DNA from 2 places in the Psychrobacillus sp. FSL W7-1493 genome. Region 2 is predicted to be linked to the other one. Evidence: a T-box and tRNA genes for the amino acid it is inferred to sense, from the RefSeq annotation. Region 2 holds a T-box; the other holds one or more tRNA genes.

Region 1 (6,985 bases), 900 kb from region 2:
CCATCATTTAAAGAGTGCGTAATAGCTCACTGGTCGAGTGACGCTGCGCCGAAAATGTATCGGGGCTAAACAAATCACCGAAGCTGTGGATTGATACCTTTGGTATCAGTGGTAGGAGAGCGTTCTAAGGGCGTTGAAGTCAGACCGGAAGGACTGGTGGAGCGCTTAGAAGTGAGAATGCCGGTATGAGTAGCGAAAGATGGGTGAGAATCCCATCCACCGTATGACTAAGGTTTCCTGAGGAAGGCTCGTCCGCTCAGGGTTAGTCGGGACCTAAGTCGAGGCCGATAGGCGTAGACGATGGACAACAGGTTGATATTCCTGTACCACCACCCCACCGTTTGAGTGATGGGGGGACGCAGTAGGATAGGGTAAGCGTGCTGTTGGTTATGCACGTCCAAGCAGTGAGGTGTGAGTGTAGGCAAATCCGCACTCTGTAACATTGAGCTGTGATGGCAAGGACGTATGTCCGGAGTTCCTGATTTCACACTGCCAAGAAAAGCCTCTAACGAGGTGGGAGGTGCCCGTACCGCAAACCGACACAGGTAGTCGAGGAGAGAATCCTAAGGTGAGCGAGAGAACTCTCGTTAAGGAACTCGGCAAAATGACCCCGTAACTTCGGGAGAAGGGGTGCTCTTTTGGGTGAATAGCCTAGAAGAGCCGCAGTGAATAGGCCCAGGCGACTGTTTAGCAAAAACACAGGTCTCTGCAAAACCGTAAGGTGAAGTATAGGGGCTGACGCCTGCCCGGTGCTGGAAGGTTAAGAGGAGTGCTTAGCGCAAGCGAAGGTGCGAATTGAAGCCCCAGTAAACGGCGGCCGTAACTATAACGGTCCTAAGGTAGCGAAATTCCTTGTCGGGTAAGTTCCGACCCGCACGAAAGGCGTAACGATCTGGGCACTGTCTCAACGAGAGACTCGGTGAAATTATAGTACCTGTGAAGATGCAGGTTACCCGCGACAGGACGGAAAGACCCCGTGGAGCTTTACTGTAGCTTGATATTGAATTTTGGTGCAACTTGTACAGGATAGGTAGGAGCCTTAGAGCCCGGAGCGCCAGCTTCGGAGGAGGCGTCGGTGGGATACTACCCTGGTTGTATTGAAATTCTAACCCATACCCGTAACCCGGGTAGGAGACAGTGTCAGGCGGGCAGTTTGACTGGGGCGGTCGCCTCCTAAAGTGTAACGGAGGCGCCCAAAGGTTCCCTCAGAATGGTTGGAAATCATTCGAAGAGTGTAAAGGCAGAAGGGAGCTTGACTGCGAGACCTACAAGTCGAGCAGGGTCGAAAGACGGGCTTAGTGATCCGGTGGTTCCGCATGGAAGGGCCATCGCTCAACGGATAAAAGCTACCCCGGGGATAACAGGCTTATCTCCCCCAAGAGTCCACATCGACGGGGAGGTTTGGCACCTCGATGTCGGCTCATCGCATCCTGGGGCTGTAGTCGGTCCCAAGGGTTGGGCTGTTCGCCCATTAAAGCGGTACGCGAGCTGGGTTCAGAACGTCGTGAGACAGTTCGGTCCCTATCCGTCGTGGGCGTAGGAAATTTGAGAGGAGCTGTCCTTAGTACGAGAGGACCGGGATGGACACACCGCTGGTGTACCAGTTGTTCTGCCAAGGGCATCGCTGGGTAGCTATGTGTGGACGGGATAAGTGCTGAAAGCATCTAAGCACGAAGCCCCCCTCAAGATGAGATTTCCCATTACGCAAGTAAGTAAGATCCCTCAAAGACGATGAGGTAGATAGGTTCGGGGTGGAAGCGTGGCGACACGTGCAGCTGACGAATACTAATCGATCGAGGACTTAACCAAAATGTTTGTTTCTAAGATGTCAGTTTATTCAGTTTTGAAAGAATAATTTTTTATTAAAAAAACACTTGTAATAATCTACATAGTTGATATAATAGAAAATGTCTTTCAGTAATTATTCAAGTCTAGTGATGATGGCGAAGAGGTCACACCCGTTCCCATACCGAACACGGAAGTTAAGCTCTTCAGCGCCGATGGTAGTTGGGGGTCTCCCCCTGCAAGAGTAGGACGTCGCTAGGCGGATATTATTCCGAAGTAGCTCAGTGGTAGAGCAATCGGCTGTTAACCGATCGGTCGTAGGTTCGAGTCCTACCTTCGGAGCCATTTCTAGGAGAGCTGTCCGAGTGGCCGAAGGAGCACGATTGGAAATCGTGTAGGCGGGTAACACTGTCTCAAGGGTTCAAATCCCTTGCTCTCCGCCAGATAGATTTCTCTAATACATAATGGCCCCTTGGTCAAGCGGTTAAGACACCGCCCTTTCACGGCGGTAACACGGGTTCGAATCCCGTAGGGGTCACCATTTAATTTTAAACCAGCATTACGGAGGATTAGCTCAGCTGGGAGAGCATCTGCCTTACAAGCAGAGGGTCGGCGGTTCGAGCCCGTCATCCTCCACCATTATTAATTTAGCAAGTATTATTATCGCGGGGTGGAGTAAATCGCTTCACGAAGAAAGCGATTAACGTCGACGCAAGCGAAGCGTGGAAGACGTAAAACTCACTAAATGCGTAGGATGGTTTAAATTTCATCTAATATTATTGTCGCGGGGTGGAGCAGTTCGGTAGCTCGTCGGGCTCATAACCCGAAGGTCACAGGTTCAAATCCTGTCCCCGCAACCAAATGGTCCCGTGGTGTAGCGGTTAACATGCCTGCCTGTCACGCAGGAGATCGCCGGTTCGATCCCGGTCGGGACCGCCATTTATTATTCAATATGTTAGAGATTTAGGATAAGCAAGCAAATCGAGGAAGCAATCGAACGAAAGAAGGAGCGTACTAAAGTACGTGACTGAATGAGTGAGTGAAGCTGACAAAGAGTTGTACAGCTTAGCGTAAATCGAAGAGGCTCAGTAGCTCAGTCGGTAGAGCAAAGGACTGAAAATCCTTGTGTCGGCGGTTCGATTCCGTCCTGAGCCACCATTACGCCGGAATAGCTCAATTGGTAGAGCAACTGACTTGTAATCAGTAGGTTGGGGGTTCAAGTCCTCTTTCCGGCACCACTGTCTAGTGGAGGGGTAGCGAAGTGGCTAAACGCGGCGGACTGTAAATCCGCTCCTTAGGGTTCGGCGGTTCGAATCCGTCCCCCTCCACCAGTTTTTATAGGGGCATAGTTTAACGGTAGAATAGAGGTCTCCAAAACCTTTGATGTGGGTTCGATTCCTACTGCCCCTGCCAAATAATAAGTTAACTTTGAATAATGGCGGTTGTGGCGAAGTGGTTAACGCACCGGATTGTGATTCCGGCATTCGTGGGTTCAATTCCCATCAGTCGCCCCATATTCTATCTGGTTAGCTCTTTTTTTTATTCTGTGGCGGTCGTGGCGAAGTGGTTAACGCACCGGATTGTGATTCCGGCATTCGTGGGTTCAATTCCCATCGGTCGCCCCATTGGGGTATAGCCAAGCGGTAAGGCAACGGATTTTGATTCCGTCATGCCCTGGTTCGAATCCAGGTACCCCAGTTATTTGCGGAAGTAGTTCAGTGGTAGAACACCACCTTGCCAAGGTGGGGGTCGCGAGTTCGAACCTCGTCTTCCGCTCCAAATTAAGGCGGCATAGCCAAGTGGTAAGGCACAGGTCTGCAACACCTTTATCACCGGTTCAAATCCGGTTGCCGCCTCCAATTTTTAAAAAAGTATTTACTGCCTTTAATATGCCGGTGTGGCGGAATTGGCAGACGCGCGGGACTCAAAATCCCGTATCTTCGGATGTGTCGGTTCGACCCCGACCACCGGTATCATATTCATGACATAAAGTCATACATATCAAGACTTCTAACTACTTGTTAGAGGTCTTTTTTGTTGTTTCAATAAGAGGACTGAAATAAGCTAAAATCCCGTGCATAGGAGTAATTGAATGTCTCGGAAGAAGTAATAGTTATATCAAAAAAGTTATATTTGCTTAAAATGAAAATCACTTAAATTGTTAGAATAGCTCTTGAAAATCTTTTCAATGTCTCAATACCTGTACATTCACTTTTTCAAGAATTGAATGCGTATCTATATTTCCGTTTTCATATTAGTTACTTTGTATATTTTTACATTCGATTGACAAGATAGTCATATCGACATTAATAAAACTTCATACAACTCAAACTGGATGGACTCGAGAGACAGAGAGGAATAGACGCATGTTTTCTACGATACTAATGGGATTGACGATCTTATTTATGGTAACAACCTTATACTATTTCTTTTCAGGTCATAAATATAAGAAAAGCTATTTTCAGTCAACTTTATTCCAAAAGCTATTTTTCGCTATGCTTGGCATTACTTTTGGATTTGCTGTTCTTTATTACTTATTGTCTATGGAAGGAGATGTAGTAAGAGTCAGCACTGAAGAGGGGAAGGATGGAGGAGAGAATTTTTTAGATTATCTCTATTTCAGTGGAGTAACCATTTTATCAGTAGGCTATGGTGACTTGGTGCCTGTGGGAAAGGCACGGTTCTTTGCACTAATACAAGCAGCAATTGGTCTTTTGTTACCAACGGCATTTTTTATAAGAGCTTTGGATGAAAAAGAAGGTAGCAGTGGAGACGGTGCAAAAAATGAAAATGAAGATGAGCAAGGCAGTGACAATGATGGGCAAACAGGTAATTGATGCATCTTTTCTATAAAGGTAGTCCAACTGGTGAGGATATCATTTTTATATAAATGGCTGGTCCAAGAATATCTTTGTACACATTTAGTCGAAAGCCATGAGTTTTTATCATTAAATAAGCATGTAATCATTTGGAAATCACCATACTAACACTATGAATGGAAGATAGGTGACTAAAAGTGAAGAAAACAATACTAATCATATTAGCTATATTGGTTGTTGTATGTGGAGGACTTATATTAGCTATTTCGATGTCTCCAACTAAAAAGTTTAATGATGTAAAGATCGAAGCTACTAAAAAGCCGATCGTTCTTATTGTTGTCGATTCTTTAATGGCAGAACCATTGCAAAAGACGATAAAAGAGGGAGAGGCACCTGCATTTTCATTTTTAATAAATAATGGGGATTTTTATCCAGAATTTATTAGTTCTTATCCAACAATGTCCGTTACAATTGATAGCACCTTGTTGACTGGAACATATGCAAATCAGCATAAAATCCCCGGGTTGATTTGGTTTAATAAAGATGAGGCACGCATGGTCAGTTATGGAAGTGGAATCGCGGAGATATGGGACAATGGGGTTAAAAATGTAGTGGCTGATAGTGTTATTCATCTGAATGAAACCCATTTAAGTAAAGAAGTTCTAACGATTCATGAACAATTGGCAAGTGCTCAAATACACACAGCTTCTATTAATGGTCTATTATACCGGGGAAGCTTTAAGCAGGATTTACAAGTACCTAAGCTTCTTTCTATTACAGATCTATTGCCAAAAGAAATAAAGGTGAATGGGCCATTGCTTTTGTCGCTCGGTGGCTTATCTCAATACAATCCAGAGAACGATCGATATAAATACGTTTGGAAGAGGATGGGAGTAAATAATGAGTTTACATCTAATGAACTGACTTATCTAATTGAACAAGGGAACCTACCTACCTTTACACTAGCCTATCTCCCTGATGCGGATGCGTCCATACATAGAAACGGTCCTGGTGATGAATCTGGGATTGAGAAGGCTGACCAAGCACTGCAAGAGCTGTTAAATAATTTTGGCTCTTGGGAAAAGGCAGTAGAAGAGGTTACATGGATAGTCCTTGGTGATAGTGGTCAATCTGCAGTTAAGGAAGAAAAGGAAACGGCTTTAATTGATTTGAATGAATTGTTAAAGCGGTACACCTTCTTAGAAAAAGGAAAAGAAAATACACAACTAGCCATCGCAGTGAATGAACGAATGGCCTACATCTATTTAAATGATGAAGAAATTCCTTTTTCTGATATAGTAGAAAGCTTAAAAAAGGATGAACGAATAGGTTTTATTGCATGGAGCGATGAACAACAAATAAATCATGTTGTAAGCTCAGACGATAAAGAACTCACCTTCTCTCCAAATGGTCCTTATATGGATGAATATAAGCAGTCGTGGCAATTAGATGGAGATTTGTCTCTTTTAGATATAAAAGATGAGCAAGGAACTTTACGTTATCACACATATCCTGATGGACTAGCTCGGCTGTACGGAGCACTCCACTCCCAAACCGGAAAAGTTATCATAGTAGATGCAAAGCCTTCTTACGAATTTATTGAAAAACATAGTCATGATCATGCTGGTGGGGGTGCACATGGCTCTCTCCATCGGGTAGATTCCGTTTTTCCCCTAATCGTTTCGGGTGAGACAGAAAGACCACCATCCAACCGACTCGTGGATGTGAAGGAGTGGGTAATAGGGTTGTTGGGTGGCTCATAAATGGGAGCCACCTTTTTTTATGTAAGCACAGTAATTATGGACTTTTTACTGTCCCAATAAATATTTGTAATTTCCATTATTAAGAAGTTTTATTTTTCTACAATAGGGAATAACATAATTAGAATCAAAAATAAGAAAAGCGAGGAATTTAAAATGGTTAAAACATATAACTTTATTATCGAAGGAAAAATTATCGAGGTACACGCAACTTCTAAAGCAGAAGCGCAAAGCAAGGCAAACCATATATATGAAGAACTTAAAAGTGAACAGTATCAGCAACAGCAATAAAAGACTCTCAACGAGACGTTAAGAGTCTTTTATTTTATTTCATTTCTTCATTTAAATTCAAAAATAATTGTTCTAGTTGTTCTTTTGGAATTTCTAGATAAGAATCTCCAATACTTATTTCAATTTGGCATTTCTCCCCATCCAGCTCACTTAAATAGCTGGATATCCCTATGCGATTATCAAGCTGGACTTTGCTTATAACAGCTGCCATTTCCTCTTGTGAACGATTAAAATAGACGTGAAACATATTGGAAACAGGTACTTCTGGTACGGTGTAAATATCCTTACAGTTATTAAATAGCTGTGCTAGCTCTACAGATTTTTGATAGT
Region 2 (22,897 bases):
TGTAGTGTATTCGAGGCTCTGCTATATGCAGGGCCTTTTTAATGTACTTTCTTTTGAGATGCTATGTTAAAATGCCGGCTGCAATCGGTTAAAAGAATAGAGATAGCTTTCCGATATACAAATTCCAAATAGCATGTGTGACCATGGAAGGTATGACGGATTTCGATTTTATAGTAATACAAGCTAATACCACCCCTGCAATAAGTGAAAGGAATAGGTACGCCGGGTGGAAAAGAGAAAAAAGTATTGAAGTTAGAACCACAGCCCATACTGGCTTGACTACTTTTAATAGAGCAAATAATAGTACCCCTCTAAAAAGAAGCTCCTCCCAAATTGGAGCAAAGATGACAGCATCTATTAAGGAAAGTTGGTTGAAACCCTCAAGTAAACCATTTTTGTAATAAACGATAAGACTTCGGTCCATTAAAATTTCATAACGAATGCTTAACTTTAATATTAGGTAGGGGATAATAATTCCCACTAACATATATAGATATGTCCGAGAACTTTTAAATGGCTTGAAATTTAGTAAGGGGACTATTAAATTTCTTACTGGACTAAAGCTTATGGATAACAAAATGAAAATAGTAAACCAAATAAGTGTGCCATATCCGTTAAAAAAATGGCTATTAAAATAACTCACTCCATAGCCTGTTAGCATAAGTAAAACAGCATACACAAAATTATTTAATGTAATATTTTTTCTGTTAGCTACAAGCATCTTGATCTCCCTCACTGTTATATCGGAACCTACCACAAATTTAACATAAATATCCATTTTAGAACAACATTAATTAGAATTTTACTGGTAATAATGGCGACTTTTTATTAAATAATCACTTTCTTAAGCATAACTATTATGTAAAGGCTGTTCATGCCTAGGGATAAATTGGTGGTTGTATAAGGAACGTGTGTTCTGTATAATAGTCAAAAAAGAAAGGTGATGGAGATGACTAATTTCGAGGAAGAATGGAACGAGTTTGATTTATCTAAAATACGTGATAGAGGCTCAAAAAAATGGGTGGCTATGATGTTGCCTGAGCATGTAACAATGTTGAGAGACTATCATGAGGAGATAAAAAAAGTTCCACGCCCAGATCTAAATGAATTCGACTACGAAGCAATTCAAGAACAAATAGAAATTGCTATGAAAAGAAATGTCGATATAGAAATTAAACGTTGGAGGGATGGAGAATTTTTATATCATCGTGGGACCATTCAATGGATTGATTTAAATAGGCGTGTTCTTGAGTTAGACGATCCCTATCGTTTTTATGAAGTAAAGATTGATGAAATAGTCGATGTAACCATTCTAGAGTAATCGTAGTTAAAAGCTGCTGGTATGTAGGGAATCAATAAATTTAAACAACGTGAAATCAGCAATTTAATTTTACGTTTTTATCTCATATTAAGGAAGTTAGGGCAGATACACTATGCTTAACCTACCCAAAATAATATTTGGAAATTTGGGATATAAACTCTTCTTCGAGCACGCCCTTCTTTTTAATAATTATAAATGTAGAAACTGTAGGCAGTTCAAACAAATCAAAATGTGGTTGCATCATCTTTCCCTCGATTAATTCTCGTCTCACAATAGAGTGAGGAAGAAAGGATATACCGAGTCCTTCTTGGATAAAGCGTTTAGTAATATGTGCCTGCGTAACCTTCATCGTTCTTAATCCGACTACATGCTTATTCAGCTTTAATAACAGTTCATCCCAAAACACAGGATGATGGTGGGTAAAAAGATAATTTTTTTGAAGAATATCTTTTATATCTATTGGGGGTCCATTTTCTTCATCAAAGCCATCGTAAGGCATTAAAAACAGAATAGGATCCTCATATATCGAGATCGATTCTATATTTTTTTTCTGAGAATCAATTGCTGATATTCCTATATTTACTTCACCTGTATCTACTAAATCCTCAATTAGATTGGATTCCTCTACCCGAATATTTATCTCTAAGTCTGGATGACGCTTTAAGAAAGTCTTTAAAAAGTAAGGTAGGATTGTCTCTGCCATAAGCGGAGAAATGGCAATAGTCCATTTTCTTCGATACCCTTGTGCGAATGCACGTACATTGTTGACGCTATGATCTGTTTGTTGGACAAGCCGCATAGCTTCTGGGAGAAAAAATTTACCAGCGTCTGAAAGAGAAACACGATTGTTTACTCGATCGAAAAGAGGGGTACCTAAATATTCTTCAAGTAATTTAATATGGACAGTTACACTAGGCTGAGAAACCATTAATTTTTCAGAGGCTTTTCGAAAGTTTAAGGTTTCTGCTGCTACACAAAATGTTTTTAACCAATGGTATTCCATATATACACCCACTCAATTAATTTTTTTAATTAATATAATTATATATATTTAATTTTTATTATCAATGTTTTGAAATATAATAAAGAAAAAGGAGGCGTTTCGTATGTTTCAAAAGGGACTAAAGGATGTAGTTGCCGTTCATACAAAAATTGCATCAGTGGACGGGGAAAAGGGTGAGCTTAGATACCGAGGTGTGAAGGTAGATGAGCTTATAAATGAAGGGACATTTGAAGATATCGCAAGCTTTTTATGGTCAGGGGAAAGAGCAAATACAAGCTTGGCATCATTAAAAGAATATAGAGTGTTACCAAATCATGTAATCGCCATTATTGATGCTCTTCCAAGCGATTTTTCTTTAATGGATGCCATGAGAACAGCAATATCTGCCTTTGCACATACAGAATTTAGGGAAAAAACGCTAGAGGAGCAGGCAGTAATTTTAACGGCTGCATTGCCAGTTATTATTGCAAGGCATTACCGGAATCAAAAAGGATTACCGATAGTTGAACCTAAACAGGAGCTTAACCATACAGCAAACTATTTATGGATGTTAAATGGGGAAGTGCCAACAGATGTACAAGTTGAAGCACTTGAAACTTATTTAAAGCTGACGATGGAGCATGGTTTGAATGCTTCTACATTTGCTGCTCGAGTAACTATTTCAACCGAGTCAGACTTAACTGCAGCAGTAACATCAGCATTAGGAACAATGAAGGGACCATTGCATGGAGGTGCGCCTTCTGGAGTAATTTCACTACTTAATGAGTTTAAAAATCCTACAATGATTAGAGATATTGTAAGAGACAAGATTACGAGCGGTGAAAAAATTATGGGCTTCGGTCACCGCATCTATAAAACTGAAGACCCTCGATCTATTTTACTGAGAGATAAATGCCTAAATCTGCAAGGGAAAGATCCTTGGCTAGACATAGCGACTATAGCGGAAAAGGAGATTATTGAGTTACTGGCAGAACATAAGCCGGGGCGCAAATTATACACAAATGTAGAATATTATGCTGCAGCGATCATGCGTTCAATTGACATGCCAGCGGAACTATTTACACCAACTTTTAGTGCAGCAAGAATGGTTGGATGGACAGCACACGCAATTGAGCAAATTAGAGACAATACTATTTTCCGCCCACAATCCATTTATGTAGGGGAACTAAAATAAGTAAGAAACGTGGAGGTTCTTGACAGCTGTCAGGAACCTTTTTTATTTTGTATAAGAATAAATTAATAAGTTCTTACAGTAAAGTGTATAAAATACATGTTAATTTTGGTTATTCTGATATAAAATGGTAGGAGACATTTTATAAGAGGGAGGTTATAAATTTTTGAACCTCTTATTATATTTAGCTTTGTTAAAGTTATTGGTTGATTTTGACTAACAATTCTTTTTTATAGTGACTGTAAACATTATAAAAGTGACATTCAAATGATTATTAAGATCAAAAATAAATTATGAAATTGGAGTTCGTGACAGTTTTTCGGCTTAGTTTATGCGAGTAAATTTATTAGCACTTTATCGCTGCTAAAGCGGTTCTCGTTTATTGATTGGAGCGCCAGACGGCGACTCCAGCGGGATGAGTGAGACAGATAAGACATCACAACCACGCGCAATAGCGATGGGTGATGGCTTATCGCTCACCCCGCGAAAAAGCGTCCGGCTGGGGCGAAAAATCAATTTTACTCTCTGATCTAAGATTTCTTTGCATCATAAATCAACCCTACGCTTTAACATAGCCTTTTATTTATAAGTAACTATTTATTTCTATCTATTCACAAGGGGGAAAACAGATGAATAAAAAAATAGCTATAGTAACAGGAGCAAGTAATCAAAGAGACATTGGGACTGCTATCTGTCGAAAATTAGCCACCAAAGGAATAGATATATTCTTTACCTATTGGAAAGCCGAAAGTGAATGGATTCAACAATTTCAACAAGAAATAAACAACTTAGGTGTCCGTTGTGTAGGTTTGGACATTGATTTATCTGCCAGCGAGGCTTACGCACTTGTCCTTAATGCTGTAGAGGAGCAACTAGGAAAGCCTTCTATCCTAGTTAACAATGCGGCTCATTCCACAAACGATGGATACTTGAATTTAGACAGCAAGACGATAGATGATCATTATGCAGTTAACATGAGAACAGTATTTCTATTAAGTGCAGAATTTGCCAAGCGCTTTAAAAACAGTGAATTAAGAAGCGGAAGAATCATAAATATGACATCAGGTCAAGAGCTGGGCCCGATGCCCGGCGAGCTTGCCTACGCAGCAACCAAGGCTGCTATAACAGCTTTTACAAAATCATTATCGACAGAAGTTGCACCACTAGGAATAACAGTAAATGCTGTTAATCCAGGACCGACTGATTCTACCTGGATGACGGAGGAAATAAGAGAACATCTATTACCGAAATTTCCAATGGGGCGAATCGGTCAACCAAAAGATGTCGCAGAGAGTGTAGCCTTCCTGGCAAGTGATGAAGCAGCTTGGATTACTGGTCAGGTTATACATTCGGAGGGTGGATTTGTACGTGGCTAGTCGTCATGAAGAATCCAATGTATAGCATTTAATGGATGGCCCGATAAAATTGTGTTAAAGATCTATTCCATTTCATCAACTTTACAGGGGGAAATTCATGATTAACTATTGGAGAATGTTTATATTTGTAGTTATCTCTCTTCTTTTGTTTGGATGTAACGAAGATGTGGAAAAACCAGAAATTTTGCTGGATGAAAATCCTGTGATTTTTGAGCATAACGGTCAGCAGATTGAAATATACACGTTCTTTGATGAATACGAGAACTTTATCGAGAAGGCGGAAAAGGAACCAGATAATATAAAAGTATTATTTCAGCAAGAAGTAATGAAAGCCTTCGGAGAAAGTACAAATCATACAGTTTCTCTATATGAAGAAATATCAGCACCCAAGGATATAGATAAAGTAGGAGAATATTTAACACGATTGAAAAAGCAAGAAAATAATATAGATAAATGGATCAAGGAAGCTCTTAAGGATTCCGTAGACAATTTACCAGGAGAAGACAAGAAAGTCTATATATTTCCTTCTTTTATGGAGGAGGAAGCTTCGTTAAAAGACTTAGAATATGTAGGTGGATTAGTCTTAAATAAAGATGGTTTCATTTTAGAGATAAATCCTCTTTTTACAGAGCGCTCTCTAAAATATACCGTGGCACATGAATATCATCATACAGTCGCGATGGAAAGTGGATATTCAACGACCTTGCTGGAACGAAGTGTGTTGGAGGGAAAGGCAGATACTTTTTCAAAAACCATATATCCAGAAATGGAACCAGCATGGCTACAGCCCCTTTCCGGTTATTATAAGGAGCATGGGTGGGAAATTTTCATGGAAAACTTGAACTCCGAGGAATCAGAAATGTGGCATTTCCTTTTCAATGGTAATCATTTTAAAGGGATAGCTAAATGGACTAATTACAAAATTGGTTATGAAATCATGCAAAGCTTTTTAGAAGAAAATCGAGACGTTTCAATAGAGGAATGGACCAAGATGTCAGCGCAAGACATACTAGCTAAGAGCCAATATGCGGACTAAAGAGAGCATAGGATATTACCATGAATTTACTTTCTCATCTTACAAAGCGGAGAACTTTTTAAAAACGTGAATTTGAATTTCTTATGGAGGGAGAACGAATGTGAGATATGCACAATCATTAGTGTTAGACGGAGTGTCCTTTCAGTTAAAAGAACGTCATGATTTTAAATGGCTGAACGATTTTGGAGAGGTTTTTTGTGTCTTTGATAAGCAAGATTCAGGTAATATCTCATTTGGTGTACAGAAGGGGAATGTGAAAAGTCTTATAAAATATGCTGGTGCTCAAACTATAAACTATGCAGGAGATCCTAAAGAAGCTATAAAAAAACTCAAAAATGCAAAGGTAGTGTATAAAGAGTTAGAACATCCTTACTTAGTTAAACTAATTGATCATTTGGAGCTCCGAGAAGGATTTGTACTAGTGTTCGAATGGTTTGATGGATTAAACATACAAAAGAATGTTGAACTAAACTCTGCTTGTCATAGATTTAAGAAGCTTCCACTTGAATTACGCTTACAATCTCTTTCAACTATTTTTGAATTTCACGTTCATGTAGAAAAAAATAATTATGTAGCGATAGACTTTTACGATGGAAGCATCTTATATGATTTTAAACAAAATATTACTAAAATATGTGACGTGGATTTGTATCAAGTAAAACCGTTTTATAACCAAATAGGAAGGCTTTGGGGCTCTTCCAGGTTTATGTCACCAGAAGAGTTTACCCTCGCATCCGAAATTGATGGTCGATCCAATGTTTTCAATATGGGAGCAATGGCATTCGCTTTAGTTGGTGGAACTCTTGACCGTTCCTCTGATACGTGGGAAGCAGGGAGAGAATTATATCAGGTAGCTAAGAAAGCAGTGGAAAAGAATAGGAACAATCGTTATGCTTCAGTTATAGATTTCTATACCGAATGGAAGTTTTACGTAAAGGAATATGGTACTTATACTCCCGAAAAAGTGTAATAGCTGTAACCCTTAATTTAAAAGTATATAGTGTGCCTCTTGCAGTTACTATGCAAGAGGCATTTTGTTTACACTTTTCCGTATGATAGAAATGAATCAGCTTCTATAAAATTATATTTTTGTATTTAAAAGGAAAAATAACTAGATGGATAGAATAATAAAAGTAGCTTATGCTCATCCAATTAACTTTCTAGGTGAGTTAATGCCATAACTTACGAAAAACAATATTTGATTAGCAAACTATTTAATGAAATTAATGAGTTTATAAACAAAAAATAGTCTTTGTGAACTGAAGCCAACACCGTGTTTGAAAAAGGGAGAAATCGGGGAAATAGAAAGATGAGACCTTTTGAAACTTATAAAAAATGCGAGATGATTATCACAACTAGTTTGTATCTTACCTATACCTTGGGAGAAAAGGACAGAGCGCCATGGAGAATGCGGTATTATTATTAAAAAATGTTAATGTAATAGATGTAACTACTGGGAAAACTACTTATTCACATCTTCTTATCCAAAATGGCTATATTACTAGAATTTTTTCTGCCCACAAGCAGATTGGTAATATTCATAAAAAAGCGGTTATTTATGATTTGAAAAGAAAGTATGTAATACCAGGTTTGATTGATATGCACGTACATATGAAAAAAGATTATGCTCCTATTTTTACTGCAGCAGGCGTTACAACCGTTCGTAATACGGGCGGGAATGTTGGTGAATTAGAAAAACTAATACATGCGAATGAAGGTGCACCAACGCCAAGAGTTATTTCATCAGATAGAATTATCGATGGACCGCCTGGCTTGTGGGGTGAAAATAGTCCATGGAACATAAATGTAAATGATGAACAGAGTGCTAGAGCAGAAGTTAGAAGGCAGGTTGAAGCGGGTGCTGATTTCATTAAGGTGTATGGTTGGTTATCCAAGGAGATTATGCAGGTAGTTGTTGATGAGGCAAAACTTCAGCAGAAAGAAGTCAGTTGTGATTTAATACACTCCTTGGAAGTAACTGCAACTGACGCTGCTAAAATGGGTATTAAATGGAATGAGCATGCTTCGGGTATTATAAAAGATATTTTCCCCAATTGGACCATGCAGGCAAATGAAGGTGTTTGGAAAGAAATTGATTGGGAAAATCCTGATGAGAAAAAGATCCGAGATGTTTGTAAAGTATTGGTGGAAAATAATGTTGTACTTTGTCCGACAATGGTTTTGTATGACCAAGCCAATTTAATGCGGAATTACTGGTATTCGGAAGAAAAGATAATGGACAAAATTAAAGAGAACTCCGTGTTAATGCAGCATTGGAGACGCTTTATCGAAAATACAAGTTCTTTGAGTAAATTAGGAATGCAACATACCTTTAACAAGGCCATTACAAAAGCTTATTTTGACTTAGGGGGCCGGGTGGTAGCTGGTACTGATACTCCTGCTGGCATTTTCACCTTTCCTGGTATGGCGCTTCACAGAGAGCTAGAGCTATTCGTAAAAAATGGTTTATCGGAAATAGATGCGATAAGGACAGCAACAATAAATGCAGCAGATGCCCTTAATAGACAAGATATAGGAGTCATTCAAGAAGGAACAATTGCGGATATGGTAGTACTAGAAAAAAACCCTTTAAAAGACATACGTTGCACAAAAGAAATTCATAGTATTATTAAGGGAGGGACTTTATACACGCAAGATGAATTACTTGAAAAAGTTCCTGTGGAAGAGAATATTAAAAAATCTATTGAGGAATTTATGAATAGTTTTCTAGATACCAATTATAAATCAAGCTAATTAAAATAATAAGATAGAATCTTTGACAGGAGCGGCAATTTCTAAAGCCTCTCCTGTTTTTATATGCATTAAAATCTCTTAAAATCGCATCATAATTTAAATCTATCATTATTTGTGTACTAATCTCTTAAATTCGCACATATATTCATATCTAAGTGATTGATTGGTATGTAACTATTTTAACTATTGAGTTTGGAGGAATCTAATGAATATCACAGCATACTACCAAAAATCAGTTCAAGAAGTGATGAAAGAGTTTGATGTTACTCAACAAGGATTATCAGATTATGAAGTACGACAAAGACATAAAGAGAATGGCTTCAATGAATTGAAGGAAGGTAAAAGGAAAAATGCCATACAAGTATTTTTAGAGCAGTTTAATGATTTTCTAGTCATCATTTTAATAGTTGCCGCTGTAATTTCTGCTTTTTTAGGAGAATTAGAAAGTTCAATAGTTATTGTAATAGTAATTGTATTAAATGCAGTTTTAGGGACGGTACAACATATTAAAGCGGAAAAATCATTAGATAGCTTAAAAGAAATGGCCGCTCCTATAGCTAAGGTTCTGAGGAATGGAGAAGTTATAAAAATTCCATCCCGAGAGGTAGTGGTGGGAGACGTTCTCTATTTAGAAGTGGGAGATTATATTTGTGCAGATGGAAGAATGATGGAAAGCTATAGCTTACAAGTAAATGAGAGTTCATTGACAGGTGAATCCGAAGCAATAGACAAAATTGAAGCATTAATTGCTAAAGAGGAGCTAGCAATTGGAGATAAGCGTAATATGGTCTTTTCAGGAAGTTTTGTTACTAATGGTAGAGGACGTGCTATTGTAACGTCCATTGGTATGTCTACTGAAATAGGCAAGATTGCTAATCTGTTGCAAAATGCAAAAGAAAAGAAAACCCCCTTACAAATGAATCTGGATCACTTTGGAAAGAGATTGGCTATTGGCATTATCATTATATGCCTAATCATTTTTGGACTAGACATTCTTAGAGGCCGAGAGCTAGTAGATTCTTTCATGTTTGCGGTATCCTTAGCGGTAGCTGCTATTCCGGAAGCATTAAGTTCAATCGTCACCATAGTACTTGCATTTGGCACACAGAAGATGGCAAAAGAAAATGCAATCATTCGAAAATTACGAGCAGCTGAAAGTTTAGGGAGTATCTCTGTTATTTGTACAGACAAAACTGGAACGCTTACACAAAATAAAATGACAGTCCAGCATATTTACGTAAATGAGCAAACCATAGAAGCTGATAGAGCTAATATCAACAACGCACTCCATAAAAATTTAATGAGCATGGCGTTGCTTTGTAATGATTCGATAAGTACAGAAGAAAAAGAAATTGGAGATCCAACAGAAATTGCGCTTGTAAATTGGAGTAAACTATATAATTTTGATGAAGGGAACGTACGCCAACAATATTTCCGTGTAGGAGAAATGCCATTCGATTCTAATCGCAAGCTAATGAGTACGATTCATCGAATAAATAATCGATATATGATGATTACAAAAGGAGCAGTTGATGAGCTATTATCTCGAATAGTAAGAATGGAAACATCTACAGGCATTTCACCTATTAACATAGGGCAAATCGAAAGGATAAAACAAGCAAACCACCATTTTTCAAGCCATGGTCTAAGAATCCTTGCGTTTGCTTATAAAGAAGTAGATTCCCTGATAGTAAACATGGAAATGGAGCAGGATCTCACTTTCATTGGATTAGTCGCTATGATGGATCCCTTAAGACCAGAAACTAAACAAGCGGTAGAAGATTGTATTGAGGCAGGTATTAAGCCTGTTATGATTACTGGAGATCATAAAATTACCGCTACAGCTATAGCGAAAGAAATAGGGATAATAGAAGGTCCTCAGGAAGTAATGGAAGGGAAGGAAATTGAAAAATTATCAGATATAGAATTACAAGACGTAGTCGAGAATGTCTCTGTATATGCACGGGTATCCCCAGAACATAAAATCCGTATAGTAGAAGCTTGGCAAGAAAAAGGTCACGTTGTAGCGATGACAGGTGACGGTGTAAATGATGGACCAGCCTTGAAGCAAGCGGACATAGGGGTTGCTATGGGCATTACAGGTACTGAAGTTGCAAAGGATGCCTCTGCTATGATCTTGACTGATGATAATTTTTCAACCATTGTCAAAGCAGTTTCCAATGGGCGAAGTATTTACACTAACATTACCAATTCCATTATGTTTTTGCTATCCGGTAACACAGGGGCTATCCTAGTTGTACTGTATGCAACCATTCTTGCTTTACCTGCACCCTTTTTACCGGTTCATCTATTATTTATAAACTTGCTGACGGATAGTTTACCTGCCATTGCAATTGGTTTAGAGCCACACAATAAAAAAGTAATGAAAGAAAAGCCAAGGGACATTAAGGAACCGCTTCTAAATAAGAAGTTTGCTATACAGGTTGGATTAGAGGGCTTCCTCATCGCAGCAGTAACAATTATCGCCTTTCAAATAGGATTGGCGACTGGGGATACAATGGTCGCGACTACTATGGCGTTTGCAACCTTATGCTTGTCGCGATTATTTCATGGCTTTAATTGCCGATCAAAAGAGTCCATATTTAAAATTGGATTGTTTTCGAATCTAACTGTTTGGATAGCTTTTCTAATTGGTGTCATTCTTTTGAACCTAGTTTTGATATTCGAGCTATTTGACGTTGCAGCAATAAGTCGCTCTCAACTAGCGATGATTTATGGATTGGCTTTCGTACCATTCATAGTTATTCAAATAGATAGATTTTTCCTTGCTAAAAAATAAATATTGATTTATGAGTGGAACATTTTGTATAATTCTAATAATATAATGCTATGTTATAGGCTAGGGTTGAATTATAATACTCTTTAAATCAGAAAGTAGAATTGATTTCCGCACCAACCGGACGCTTTCCGCGGGGTGAGCGATAAGCCATCACCCATCGCTTCATTTAATTTGTACACTCGGTAAAAAAAAGAAATGTTTAGTAAAATCATCAATAACTTTAATATAACCTAATATAAAAAGGCGTTGAAGAGGAAAAGTAGAGTGATGATGTTATATAGAGAGCTTCTGATGGTGGAAATGAGGCAAGCTAGTCATTCGAACATGATCTCGGAGCTTCGTACTGAACGTTTCACAACTAGTAGGATACGACAAGAGTTGGCACTTGTTACCCATGTCAAAGTATAAAGGCTTTTTGCTATGTACTTATGGAGTCAAATGGTGCGAACCATTTGAGTATTAAGGTGGTACCACGAGAAAACCTCGTCCTTATCGAAATTCGATAAGGCTGAGGTTTTTTATTTTGGCTGAAGATATTTAAAACTAACTTGGCTAAAAAACTTAATGAAGAAAAGGGGAGAATCAAAATGAACATTTTTATCGGAGGGGCATGGCCATATGCTAATGGGTCCCTACATTTGGGACACATTGCTGCCTTATTACCAGGCGACATTTTGGCGAGATATTATAGACAAAAGGGAGAGGAGGTATTGTATGTCTCTGGGAGCGATTGTAACGGTACTCCCATATCCATACGTGCTAATTCTGAAGGCGTCACAACTAAAGAAATAGCGGATAGATACCATAACGAGTTTAAAGAAACCTTTAAGCGTCTGGGCTTTACTTATGATATGTATACTCGAACTGATAGTGATCATCATCATAAAGTGGTTAGGCAAATCTTTTTAGAACTGTGGAAGAATGGTTATATATACGAAAATGAAATAGAGCAAATCTATTGTGCCACTGATAATCAATTTTTACCTGACAGGTATGTGGAGGGGAATTGCCCAAATTGCGGAAGCCGCGCAAGAGGGGACCAGTGTGATGCCTGCTCTTTGATTATAGACCCTATGGACTTAACAAATAGAAGTTGCAAGCTATGTGGAAATGAGCCGACTGTTAAAGCTACAAAGCATTTATATTTTCAACTAAGCAGCTTTCAGGAGCAGCTAGAGAATTATCTTACGTCAGCAAAAGCAAATCATGCGTGGCGAAAAAATGCAGTTCACCTGACCGAGCGATATTTAAATGAAGGGCTTCGAGATCGAGCGGCTTCAAGGGATCTGCCAAATGGGGTAAGTATACCCATAGAAGGATACGAGGAAAAGAAAGTGTATGTATGGATAGAGGCTGTTTCCGGTTATTACTCAGCGAGTAAGGAATGGGCCACTCTTAATCAAACGGATGAAAAAGAATTTTGGAATGAACAAACCATTTCCTATTATGTTCATGGTAAAGATAATATCCCTTTCCATACCGTTATATGGCCAGCGATACTTAAAGGTATTCGTCAAGAAACACTTCCAACTCATATCATTTCCAACGAGTATTTAACGTTGGAAAAGAGAAAATTTTCGACTAGCCAAAACTGGGCGGTATGGGCTCCTTATTTTGTAGAGAAATATCATCCGGACTCCTTAAGATACTTTTTAACAAGCAATGCCCCCGAAAATAGAGACTCGGATTTTTCGTGGAGAGAATTTATTCATAGTCATAATGGGGAGCTGCTTGGAGCATATGGAAACTTTATCAATCGCACATTAAAATTCATTGAAAAGTCCTTTGAAGGAACAATTCCTGATCGAGCAATTCATAAAAAAATAGAAGAAACCACTATAAACTTATATACAACGGTTGGGCAATTGGTCGAGGCAGGTCAGTTCAAATTAGCAATAGATTCTATCTTTTCATATATTCGTGAAGCGAATAGATTCTTTGACGTTCAGAAACCGTGGATACAAGTAAAGGAAGATAGGGATAGCTGTTTGGATACTCTGGCAAGTTGCGTATATATCATTGGAAATGTTGCTCAAATATTATCACCGTTCCTTCCTTTCTCAAGTGAGGAAGTACGAAACATATTAAAATTAGAAGAATTCTATTGGAATCCAATAAAAGTGAAAGTAGATAACATAAGCAATATACAACCACTATTTGCAAGAATAGATCCTAGTACAATTCAAGAGGAAATTGATTATCTGGAAAAACAGTTGAAGAGTTGAGTTGCACTAGAAGAACCCATTTTTTTATATGGATATTTATGTTAAAATTTAAAAAATGAATTAATTAATTTGTAGTAGTTGTTTCAATTTCCTTAATGTTGGGAGGTTAATATGAAGAAACCAGGATCAATTCTGTTGTTATTATTATTTATACTGATGTTAACAGGGTGTAATTACGTAGAAGAAAAGAAAGCTGAAAATATTATTCAAAATTATTATCAAGCAATAATAGATGAGGATTATGAGAAAGCATTTAAACAATTACATTTATATGATACAGAAGAGAGTAAGTTAGCTGGTAAAACTGGCTTATCCGAACAGGAAGCAAAAGCTATATATTTAGAAAAAATCAATCTCTTGGAAGAACAAAAGTATAAACTGAAAGACTTTGCAATTGTAGAGATCGAGTACGAAGACGGGCACTCATTCTGGCACCATATCAAGCTTGAAGTAGAGCAGGATGGAGAAAAAAGTGAATGGAATGAAGTTGCTTACATTGTTAAAGGAAAGTTATTGATTGGTGAAAAAGATGACCCATATGCAAAGTATCGAGATGGGAAGATGTTTTTTGAAGAAGAGAAATAACCAGTTGGAATTATATATTCCAGCTAAGTTAAATGATGATACTTTATTTTTATCCTGGATCTGAATTCATATTTAGTAAGTCCTTTTACTTGAATAAGGCGACTTTTAAATTAAAATGAAAATAGATATAACTAGGAGGTATTCATATGTATCGTAAAACAGAAGATTTATTACAAGAATGGACGATGTCAGCTGATGGTACAGTTAACGTTTTTAAAGCAATGACAGATGATAGGCTGAACCAAGCAATTGCAGAAAACCATAATACACTAGGATGGTTAGCTTGGCATTTAACGACAACACCCATTTTTCTAGCTAAGCTAGCAAAAATTGACCTACCATCTGTTGGGAACCCTAAGGAAGTACCTGGATCAGTTGAAACAATTGTCTCTGCTTATGAAACAATGGCAGGCGCTTTTAGAGAGGCCGCAGCATCTCTAACGGATGCAGATTTGGTAGAGCAAGTACCGGCGTTTGGCACTTCTATTCCACGTGGTCTAATATTACGAAAAATTATAGACCATCAAACACATCATCGAGGTCAAATGACCGTTTTACTTCGCCAAGCAGGATTAGAGGTACCCGGAGTTATGGGACCTACAAAAGAACAACAGATGTAAAGAAGCCACCTTCATTTTATAAATGAAGGTGTTTTTTGAGAGAATATATAGAGAGAGAACAGAAACCAGCCAGCTTAAGGCTGGTTTTAAAAATGTGTTATAGGAAACTGCAAAATCTTCTTGGGGAATATATTTTATATATCAAAAATTTTTAATATACTATTAATTTGATAGATAAGTGTTAAAGTTAGAGTAAATTATGAAGTCTAAATGATGTCGTAATTACAGTGTTTACACAAAAATTACTTTCCAAGGGAGCTTTTAAATTGAATATAAAGTTCAACCCCTTTTTAAAAGAAGAGTTAACAGTCAAAGACCTACACTTTGCTTTACTCAAAGAAGAAATAACTTCAAAAGAATTAGTTATGTTTTACATGAATAGAATTGCAAAGTTTGATAAGGATGGTCCTAATCTTAATGCAATTATCGAGATAAATCCTCATGCTTTATTTATAGCAGAGGCTTTGGACTATGAAAGAAAGAAACAAGGCATGAGAGGGTTATTACATGGGATACCTGTTCTGCTTAAAGATAATATTGAAACAAATGATTCTATGCATACAAGCGCTGGGTCGCTTGCGCTAGAAAGCTATATTAGTAATCAAGATGCTTTCTTAGTCGAAAAGCTTCGTCAATCAGGCGCAATCATCCTAGGTAAAACAAATATGACAGAATGGGCGAATGGGATGTCATCGACAATGTGGGCAGGATATAGCTCGCGTGGCGGGCAAACATTAAATCCATATGGGGATGAGAAGCTATTCGTAGGTGGATCTAGTTCAGGGTCTGCTGTTGCTGTTGCGGCAAATTTTGCAGTCTTAGCAGTTGGAACGGAGACAGATGCGTCTATTCTAAGTCCTGCAATACAAAATTCAGTAGTTGGTATAAAGCCTACAGTTGGATTAATCAGTAGAGAAGGTATCATTCCGTTTACATATTCTCAAGATACTCCTGGACCAATTGCAAGAACGGTTGCAGATGCAGCTATTTTGTTAGGTGCTTTAACAGGGGTAGACCTTAATGATGTTGCAACCTTCAAAAGTGAAGGAATCTCTTGCAGAGATTATACTCCTTACTTGGATTCTAATGGTTTAATGGGAGCAAGAATTGGTATATTGCATAATGCAGATGAGCGTTTCTACAATTCCGAGGAATATGATGATAAATTATTTAAGCAAGCAGTTTTTCATTTAAAAGAGGAAGGGGCAGAGGTTATAGAGGATATCGAAATACCTTCCTTTCATAGAAAATGGAGCAGAGAAGTGTTACTACATGAGTTCAAGCATAGTGTAGATAATTATCTTTCCAAATTACCAACTAATTTACCAGTCCATTCACTTTCTGAATTAATTGAGTTCAATAAAAAAAATCAAGAAAAAAACTTAAAGTATGGACAAAACATGTTGGAACTGAGAGAAAATCTATCAAATACATTAACAGCTCCAGAGTATTTAAAAGCAAGAAGTGAAGATTTATACTTTTCCCAAGAGAAGGGTATAGATTATACTTTACAAAAGTATAATCTAGATGCAATTGTTTTTCCTTCCTACATCGGCTCAACGATTAGTGCCAAGGCTGGATATCCTTCCATCGCAGTTCCAGCAGGCTATATGAACAGCGGTAAACCCTTTGGGATTACCTTTGCAGGAACAGCTTTTAGTGAAGGAATATTAATTAAACTTGCTTATGTTTACGAGCAAGCTACTAAACATAGAATTAGCCCTAAAATTTAAATGGATGAGTCAAGTTCATAAATAGCAATTTACCATTCAAACACGAAAAATTTCTTTATATGGATTGTAGCGGCAGGCGGCGACGTAGGTATGAACGTGGAGACAAATAAAACATCACCCCACGGAAAGCATTCGTTGAAGCGTAGAACAACGATGATGAAGTAGCAAAAAAACCCTGAAAATTTTACTGTTTGTAAAATTTTCAGGGCTTTTGAACTTCTAAGATGCGTTTTGTCCCAGCTCTATAATTTATTGTGAATCGAATACCTTTAAATCATAAGAGTAAATACTTTTTCTTTGAACGCTTGATAATAGTTCGGATAAGCCAGTTATATCAAGGCTACTTACTCGATTGCCATTGTTTAAATCATATTCCTCTAAATAGTATTTTTCTTTCTTATCTTCACTATATCTTAGGACAAAAAGGGAACCATCCTTAAAATAAGTTTCTTCATTATTTCTTATTTTAGATTCACTAGCATCTTCTAAAGAGAATTTTAGCTGGATTTCTTCCGTGTTTGTATCAAAGGTGTAAACTTCCCCTAAGCCATTGATAAAGTACAACATGTCATTATATATATAAGCAGAATTCTTAAAATTATATGGAATAGTCGCCACAAGATCCTTCATATCCTTATATTCTATGAAATCATACGTTTCCTGCTGAAGAGTTTCCTTATTGATTCGATAAAGACTGGTCTTTTCGTTGAAATCATCTATCGCTGATGACAAGATTAAATAGTAATATGATTGATCTGATAATACAGGGGCTAATGCGTTAAAAAACTCATCTTTTGGTGTGTCTACTTTCGATAAATGATCAACCTCTAAGGATGTATCAAATGTTACTTCCTTTAAATTGAATTCATTTTTATCTACATCCTGGGTAAGAATATTTACCTTGTCACTTTCAACACCAGAGGCTGCGATATAAAAGGGGATTTTATCTGTTTGAAAATTTTTCTCGTTTCCAAACCGAACATCTGAACGATATCCGTTTCCGTCCTGAGCAAATCCACTGTTATAAATGCTGAAGAATATTTCCTCGTCTTGAATATAACCTGTACGTTCACCTGTGTACTGGTCAGTTTTCATTGGAAATTCCTTATATTCCTCACCCACTAGGCGTACCATATCTTTTTCCTCTAAAAAAACTTTATTTTCATAAACTACTGTGCTTCCTAACTCCAATCCCTCCATTTTTAATGCTTGGGCTTTACCTGATTTTTCAATAAAAACAGCATAACTAAATCCTTCCCCGTCTATGTCCTGATCAGCTGTAGTAGACAGATACAGAATAGCCTTTTTGTTATGTAGAAAATTTTCCTCCTCGATATCCGCTTTAGATAGAAGTAAACTGCTATTTGCTTGTGTAGGTGTGAAAAAAAGCGTGTAGGCGAAGTAAACAATAACCCCTAGGCCCATGATTCCGATTACAGAAACTATATTTTTTTTCATATAAAAAACCCTCCTAAAGGTAAAATGACAATAGGCAGCATTTCCACTGTCCTATTGTCATTCTAATGTTAAATGTTTCTTACTAGAGTTGTACCTGGTGCATCCCGCACATCTCTAGGATATACTCCAAGTCCACCATCGTCATCTAAATCTAAGTTACCGTTTAATTTATAGGCAGACCAAATTAACTTCGAACAGTTTTTGGCTCCGTTATGTCCAGTAGATCTGTTAGTTGCAAAATTATATGAATAACTCTGACCTACTTGTGAATAGGCCCAATTAGCAGCATTATTTCTATTTGTTGAAGTTGTGCTAACTGATTTAACTAGAGCACCCGAACTATCTACCTTTCTAGCAGTTGTAGAGATTGTGCGAACACCAGAAGAAGGAACGGATTCTACTATTGTAGTAGAAGTATAATAAAGTCCGACATGACCATGATCAAGATAGGCTGTTTGAGAAGGTGTGTAGTAGAAGTTACCTTTAGTACTGTTACCTACACTAACTGTTCCACCACTTGCGCCTTGAGTTTGATTGGACTTTGCTTCAGCCAATCCTTGAGCTTGATCGTTTTTTAACTCTTTATAGATTTGTTCTAAAATCTGTTCTTCCGTTTCTCCGGTGTTTTTTGCGATTTCACGAACACTGGACATCATTTCTTCAGAAGATACATCTGGTTGTAGGGACAAGATTTCATCAAGATAAGAATAGCTGTTGGCAGAGGCAAAGGAAGTCGAGAAGAGTAGCATAGCTGTTACAGATAGAGCAGCGAATGGTTTTTTCATAATACAACTCCTTTTTCATATTTTTACTACATCTTTAATTTTAATCATTTAGTACAAATTTACAATTGGGAAAAAAATCACAAAATATACCGCGGTAATTAAATTAATTGAATTTTATAAATAAAAAATCTTAATATTCTCTACGTGAAATTTAGACTCATATTAAGTATGTTTCTGTATGGGGAGCAATTAGTGACGATTGTAGCCTGATGTCATTGAGAATATAAATTAAAATATCTACTATTTTAGTTGGTAAATTTTTAATACAAATAATTGAATTTGGGAAAATAAATAGCAGTAAAGAAGGAAATGAGTTCCTTTCTCTAGAAATAATAAGAGAATGTTTATTAAGGAGGAATAAAATGGAACTAAAAACAATATTAAGAGAATGGCAAAATGAAAAAGGAGAGCTGGAAAATTTTGAGGAAGTCATAAAAGAAATGCTTATTCATATAGGCTCAGTGGATGCCGAGCTAAGAGATAGTTTAATTTACTCAACTTTTTACGGGCTCATAAAGAACGATAAATTGTCAAACGATCTCATGTTAAAAATACTAGACATCTGTTTAACAGAAGAATATTTATTTAAAGGCATAGGTGAACAAGACACCGATACAGTGTTTACTAGATCATTCTCATCTTTAGTCATTGCTTTGATTGTAGAAAAGGATAAAACAAAAGAGTTTTTGGAAAAACAGCAATTAGAAGAAGTCTATAAAAAAACGATTACATATTTACTGACAGAAAAGGATGTGAGAGGTTATGTAGATGGGAAGGGGTGGGCGCATAGTATTGCTCACGGCGCAGATCTCTTTGAATCTATTATTAGTCATCCTTCGTACGATCTATTACACGCTGAAGAATGCCTAAACGTTATAAAAGCTTGCATTTGGAAGGATACTGTTCTCCAAGATGATGAGGATGAACGATTAATCTTTGCAGTGGAAGCACTGATAGAACAAGGTTTACTGGAGGAAATGCTTGTAGAATGGGTACATAACTTTGAGAGTTTATTGGGGACAAGCTTAAAAGAACAGAATCGCATAGTCTTTTACAAATATCGATCTAATGTAATGAACTTCTTAAAATCTCTTTATTTTCGATTAACATATCTCGATCAAAATATACATACGCAGCATCAAATCAAAAAAACATTGAAAAATTTACATGAAGCTATGTACAAGAGAGAGTAATCACAGGTTCAGTACGGAAAAAGGAGAAAATAGATGACTGATCAAATAACAGTGGTATGGGGGCAACATCCAGTAAGGTTAAAGTGGCAGCGTTCAAAGTTAATAGGAAACAAAGACACAGTAACAAGTGTACACGGATGCTGCTTTCACCTAGGAAAAATGTTATTAGTTAAAGTGAAAAAGAGGGGATTTAATCTACCTGGAGGGCATATAGAAGGAAATGAAACTCCAGAAGAAGCATTACACCGAGAGGTCTTCGAAGAAGGGTATGTAAAGGGAAAAGCTACTTATATTGGGGCTATTGAGGTAAATCATGAAGAAAATCCTTACTTTGAACCAAATGGTAAGTATCCTATGATTGGTTATCAATTATTTTATCGGTTGGATATAGAAGAATGCGAGCCCTTTCAGCGGAAGCACGAAACAACGACGCGTATTTGGGTTGAACCAGAAGAAGTTCCTTATATCATTGATGATCATGATATAATCCTTTCTATCATCGACGAAGCAAAAATGATCAAGTATATAAGCTAAGTTCAAAAAAAACCTCAAAGCATTTATGCTTCGAGGTTTTTGGTTATTATTTAGCTTCTGTACCACTATCTGTACCTTCTGTCTCAGTACCTTCAGTTTCGGTAGAGGTAGTGTCATCAGTACCATCAGTTCCTGTAGTACTGTCTTGATCATCTTGAGTATCTACTTCGCCTTCATTTTCAGAATCAATTCCTGTATCATTTTGTCCATCATCTTCAAAAGTCGGGTCCTCTACTTCGATATCATTGATATCATCGTCTCCATCACCACATGCTCCTAATAGTAATGCTGAACTTAAAACTATTGGTAAAGCAAATATTCTTTTCTTCATTTTAAAATTCCTCCATTCATAGTTAGTAAAGTTTTTTCTAGGCCTACTTTATGTCTACCTCATATTTTTAACTTTAAACTTTATTCTTGAATCAATTTGAAAATAGCAAAATTTTAATATGAAAGACTTGGTAATATATATGCTATAATTTATATTTGTGTATATGGAAGAAGCTCCGAGGAGGACCATCATTGCTGCAAACATTTTTGATCAATATATTATTTATAACTTTACCTGTTCTGCTATTTGTTATCTTTATAGATAACTATAAGGGTAAAAAAAATTTATTTTATTATATATTTTCTTCAATTGTTTCTATGTTTTTGTGTATGATTTATCCAATAAGATTAGAATTAGGTTTTACAGTAGATTTAAGATATATTCCGTTTATTACTTTGGCTTTATATGGCGGCCACAAGACACTATTACCTTTATACATTACGTTAAATATTGTACGTTTCTTTGTTGGTGGAGAGGGAATGTTTCAGTCGTTTATTTTTTCAACATTGACTTTTATTATTATTCCACTGGTGCATAAAAAATTTATTAGCCTATCCCCTAAAAATAGAATAATTACAGGCATAATAATAGTATTAGTTAACGGGTTGACTTACTTAATTTCGTTATCCACCTATTTTGAAACGTTGACATCCGAATATTGGAACGTTGTTGGTTACGTTATTATTACTTATGCAGTCATTATGCTATTTAATATGATTATGATTGAAAAGATTCTGTCCAATATTAAACAGCGAGATAACTTTCTTCGTTCTGAGCGATTGCATGTGATGAGCGAGCTATCAGCATGTGTCTCTCATGAAATTAGAAATCCGCTTACAGTGACAAATGGATTTTTACAATTGTTAAGCGTTTCAAAGGATATTACACCAAACGACAAAGTTTATATAGAATATTCTCTAAAAGAGTTGAATAGAGCAGAAAGTATTTTAAATGATTATTTAGCATTTGCTAAGCCACAATCCGTCCATATGGTTCACTCTACTATGGAAGAGGAGCTCGTATATGTAAAAAATATTATGATGCCATTTGCTAAATTTAACGAAGTGGAAATCATTCTTGAGTTTCAGAACACAGCGAAGATTAAATTTGACTCAAATCAAATGAAACAATGCATTATTAACTTAATAAAGAATGGTGTTGAAGCGATGAAGGGCAAGGGGGGGATTCTTTTTGTCCAAGCTGTACAACTAGGAAAACACCTTGTTATTACCATTAAAGATCAAGGTATTGGGATGTCTTCAGAAGAAATAAGTCAGTTAGGGAAGCCTTATTACTCGAATAAAAAAGAAGGAACTGGTCTTGGTATGCTGATGGTTTATGGGACAATCTCCAAGCTAAAAGGAAATGTAGAAGTAAAAAGTAAGAAGGGTAAAGGAACGACATTCACTCTGACTTTACCAGTTTAAAAGGAAGTGCTAAATATTAGTGCTTCTTTTTTTAGTATAGAGTCACTTCCATTTAGGTAAGCTCAACTTTTAGTATCACTATAAGCAGCCTGGAGTTTTAGATATGTACAATGAACAATATAGGGAGGGTATTTTATGGCATTATTAAATCCAACTCTGTTTGCAGAATGGATCGAACCTCATTCATTCGAATGGTACAACCAGCTTGGGAAACAACAAGGAGAATATGCTTATTCATGGAATTCTACTATTTTAAAACCTAATGGAGAAATTCTTTTCGATGAGGAGGTTAAAAAAATGATTGCGTCTAAAAAAGTATTAGATGTTGGATGTGGTCATGGAGAATTCGCTATCGAATGTAGCCCTATTGCAAAAGAAATAGTAGGATTTGATGTAACTAACCTCTTTATTGAACAGGGAAAAAGAAAGAAGCCTGATAACGTCTCTTTCGTGCAAGGTAGCACGAAAGAAGAGTTGTCCTTTTCAGAAGATGAATTTGACTGTGCATATATTCGGAAAGGGCCCACATCAGGATATCTTGCTTT

What was found. The T-box of region 2 lies ahead of metG (methionine--tRNA ligase). A T-box ahead of a tRNA ligase gene usually reads a tRNA of that ligase, here a tRNA-Met.
Region 1: it has a tRNA-Met gene. The T-box ahead of metG (methionine--tRNA ligase) is inferred to sense a tRNA for this amino acid. The anticodon was not compared.

Annotation. Positions count from the first base shown of each region.
Region 1 covers NZ_JBBOSB010000001.1:942,585-949,569, forward strand. Annotated here, with positions in the region: rRNA gene MKX96_RS04650 (23S ribosomal RNA) at 1-1,809, shown strand, start outside; rRNA gene rrf (5S ribosomal RNA) at 1,931-2,046, shown strand; tRNA gene MKX96_RS04660 (tRNA-Asn) at 2,056-2,130, shown strand; tRNA gene MKX96_RS04665 (tRNA-Ser) at 2,137-2,228, shown strand; tRNA gene MKX96_RS04670 (tRNA-Glu) at 2,252-2,326, shown strand; tRNA gene MKX96_RS04675 (tRNA-Val) at 2,349-2,424, shown strand; tRNA gene MKX96_RS04680 (tRNA-Met) at 2,569-2,645, shown strand; tRNA gene MKX96_RS04685 (tRNA-Asp) at 2,649-2,724, shown strand; tRNA gene MKX96_RS04690 (tRNA-Phe) at 2,868-2,943, shown strand; tRNA gene MKX96_RS04695 (tRNA-Thr) at 2,948-3,023, shown strand; tRNA gene MKX96_RS04700 (tRNA-Tyr) at 3,033-3,116, shown strand; tRNA gene MKX96_RS04705 (tRNA-Trp) at 3,125-3,198, shown strand; tRNA gene MKX96_RS04710 (tRNA-His) at 3,224-3,299, shown strand; tRNA gene MKX96_RS04715 (tRNA-His) at 3,335-3,410, shown strand; tRNA gene MKX96_RS04720 (tRNA-Gln) at 3,412-3,483, shown strand; tRNA gene MKX96_RS04725 (tRNA-Gly) at 3,490-3,564, shown strand; tRNA gene MKX96_RS04730 (tRNA-Cys) at 3,571-3,644, shown strand; tRNA gene MKX96_RS04735 (tRNA-Leu) at 3,677-3,758, shown strand; gene MKX96_RS04740 (potassium channel family protein) at 4,152-4,622, shown strand; gene MKX96_RS04745 (alkaline phosphatase family protein) at 4,802-6,367, shown strand; gene MKX96_RS04750 (hypothetical protein) at 6,521-6,655, shown strand; gene MKX96_RS04755 (threonine aldolase family protein) at 6,690-6,985, opposite strand, start outside.
Region 2 covers NZ_JBBOSB010000001.1:1,834,438-1,857,334, forward strand. Annotated here, with positions in the region: gene MKX96_RS09255 (LLM class flavin-dependent oxidoreductase) at 1-5, shown strand, start outside; gene MKX96_RS09260 (CPBP family intramembrane glutamic endopeptidase) at 89-721, opposite strand; gene MKX96_RS09265 (YolD-like family protein) at 950-1,321, shown strand; gene MKX96_RS09270 (LysR family transcriptional regulator) at 1,443-2,324, opposite strand; gene MKX96_RS09275 (citrate/2-methylcitrate synthase) at 2,428-3,498, shown strand; gene MKX96_RS09280 (SDR family oxidoreductase) at 4,125-4,871, shown strand; gene MKX96_RS09285 (DUF2268 domain-containing protein) at 4,969-5,907, shown strand; gene MKX96_RS09290 (serine/threonine protein kinase) at 6,008-6,877, shown strand; gene MKX96_RS09295 (amidohydrolase family protein) at 7,309-8,661, shown strand; gene MKX96_RS09300 (cation-translocating P-type ATPase) at 8,867-11,461, shown strand; T-box leader at 11,699-11,955, shown strand; gene metG (methionine--tRNA ligase) at 12,010-13,686, shown strand; gene MKX96_RS09310 (hypothetical protein) at 13,798-14,271, shown strand; gene MKX96_RS09315 (DinB family protein) at 14,418-14,891, shown strand; gene MKX96_RS09320 (amidase family protein) at 15,158-16,624, shown strand; gene MKX96_RS09325 (hypothetical protein) at 16,874-18,082, opposite strand; gene MKX96_RS09330 (hypothetical protein) at 18,151-18,867, opposite strand; gene MKX96_RS09335 (DUF2785 domain-containing protein) at 19,230-20,060, shown strand; gene MKX96_RS09340 (NUDIX domain-containing protein) at 20,094-20,594, shown strand; gene MKX96_RS09345 (hypothetical protein) at 20,641-20,925, opposite strand; gene MKX96_RS09350 (HAMP domain-containing sensor histidine kinase) at 21,117-22,352, shown strand; gene MKX96_RS09355 (class I SAM-dependent methyltransferase) at 22,488-22,897, shown strand, end outside.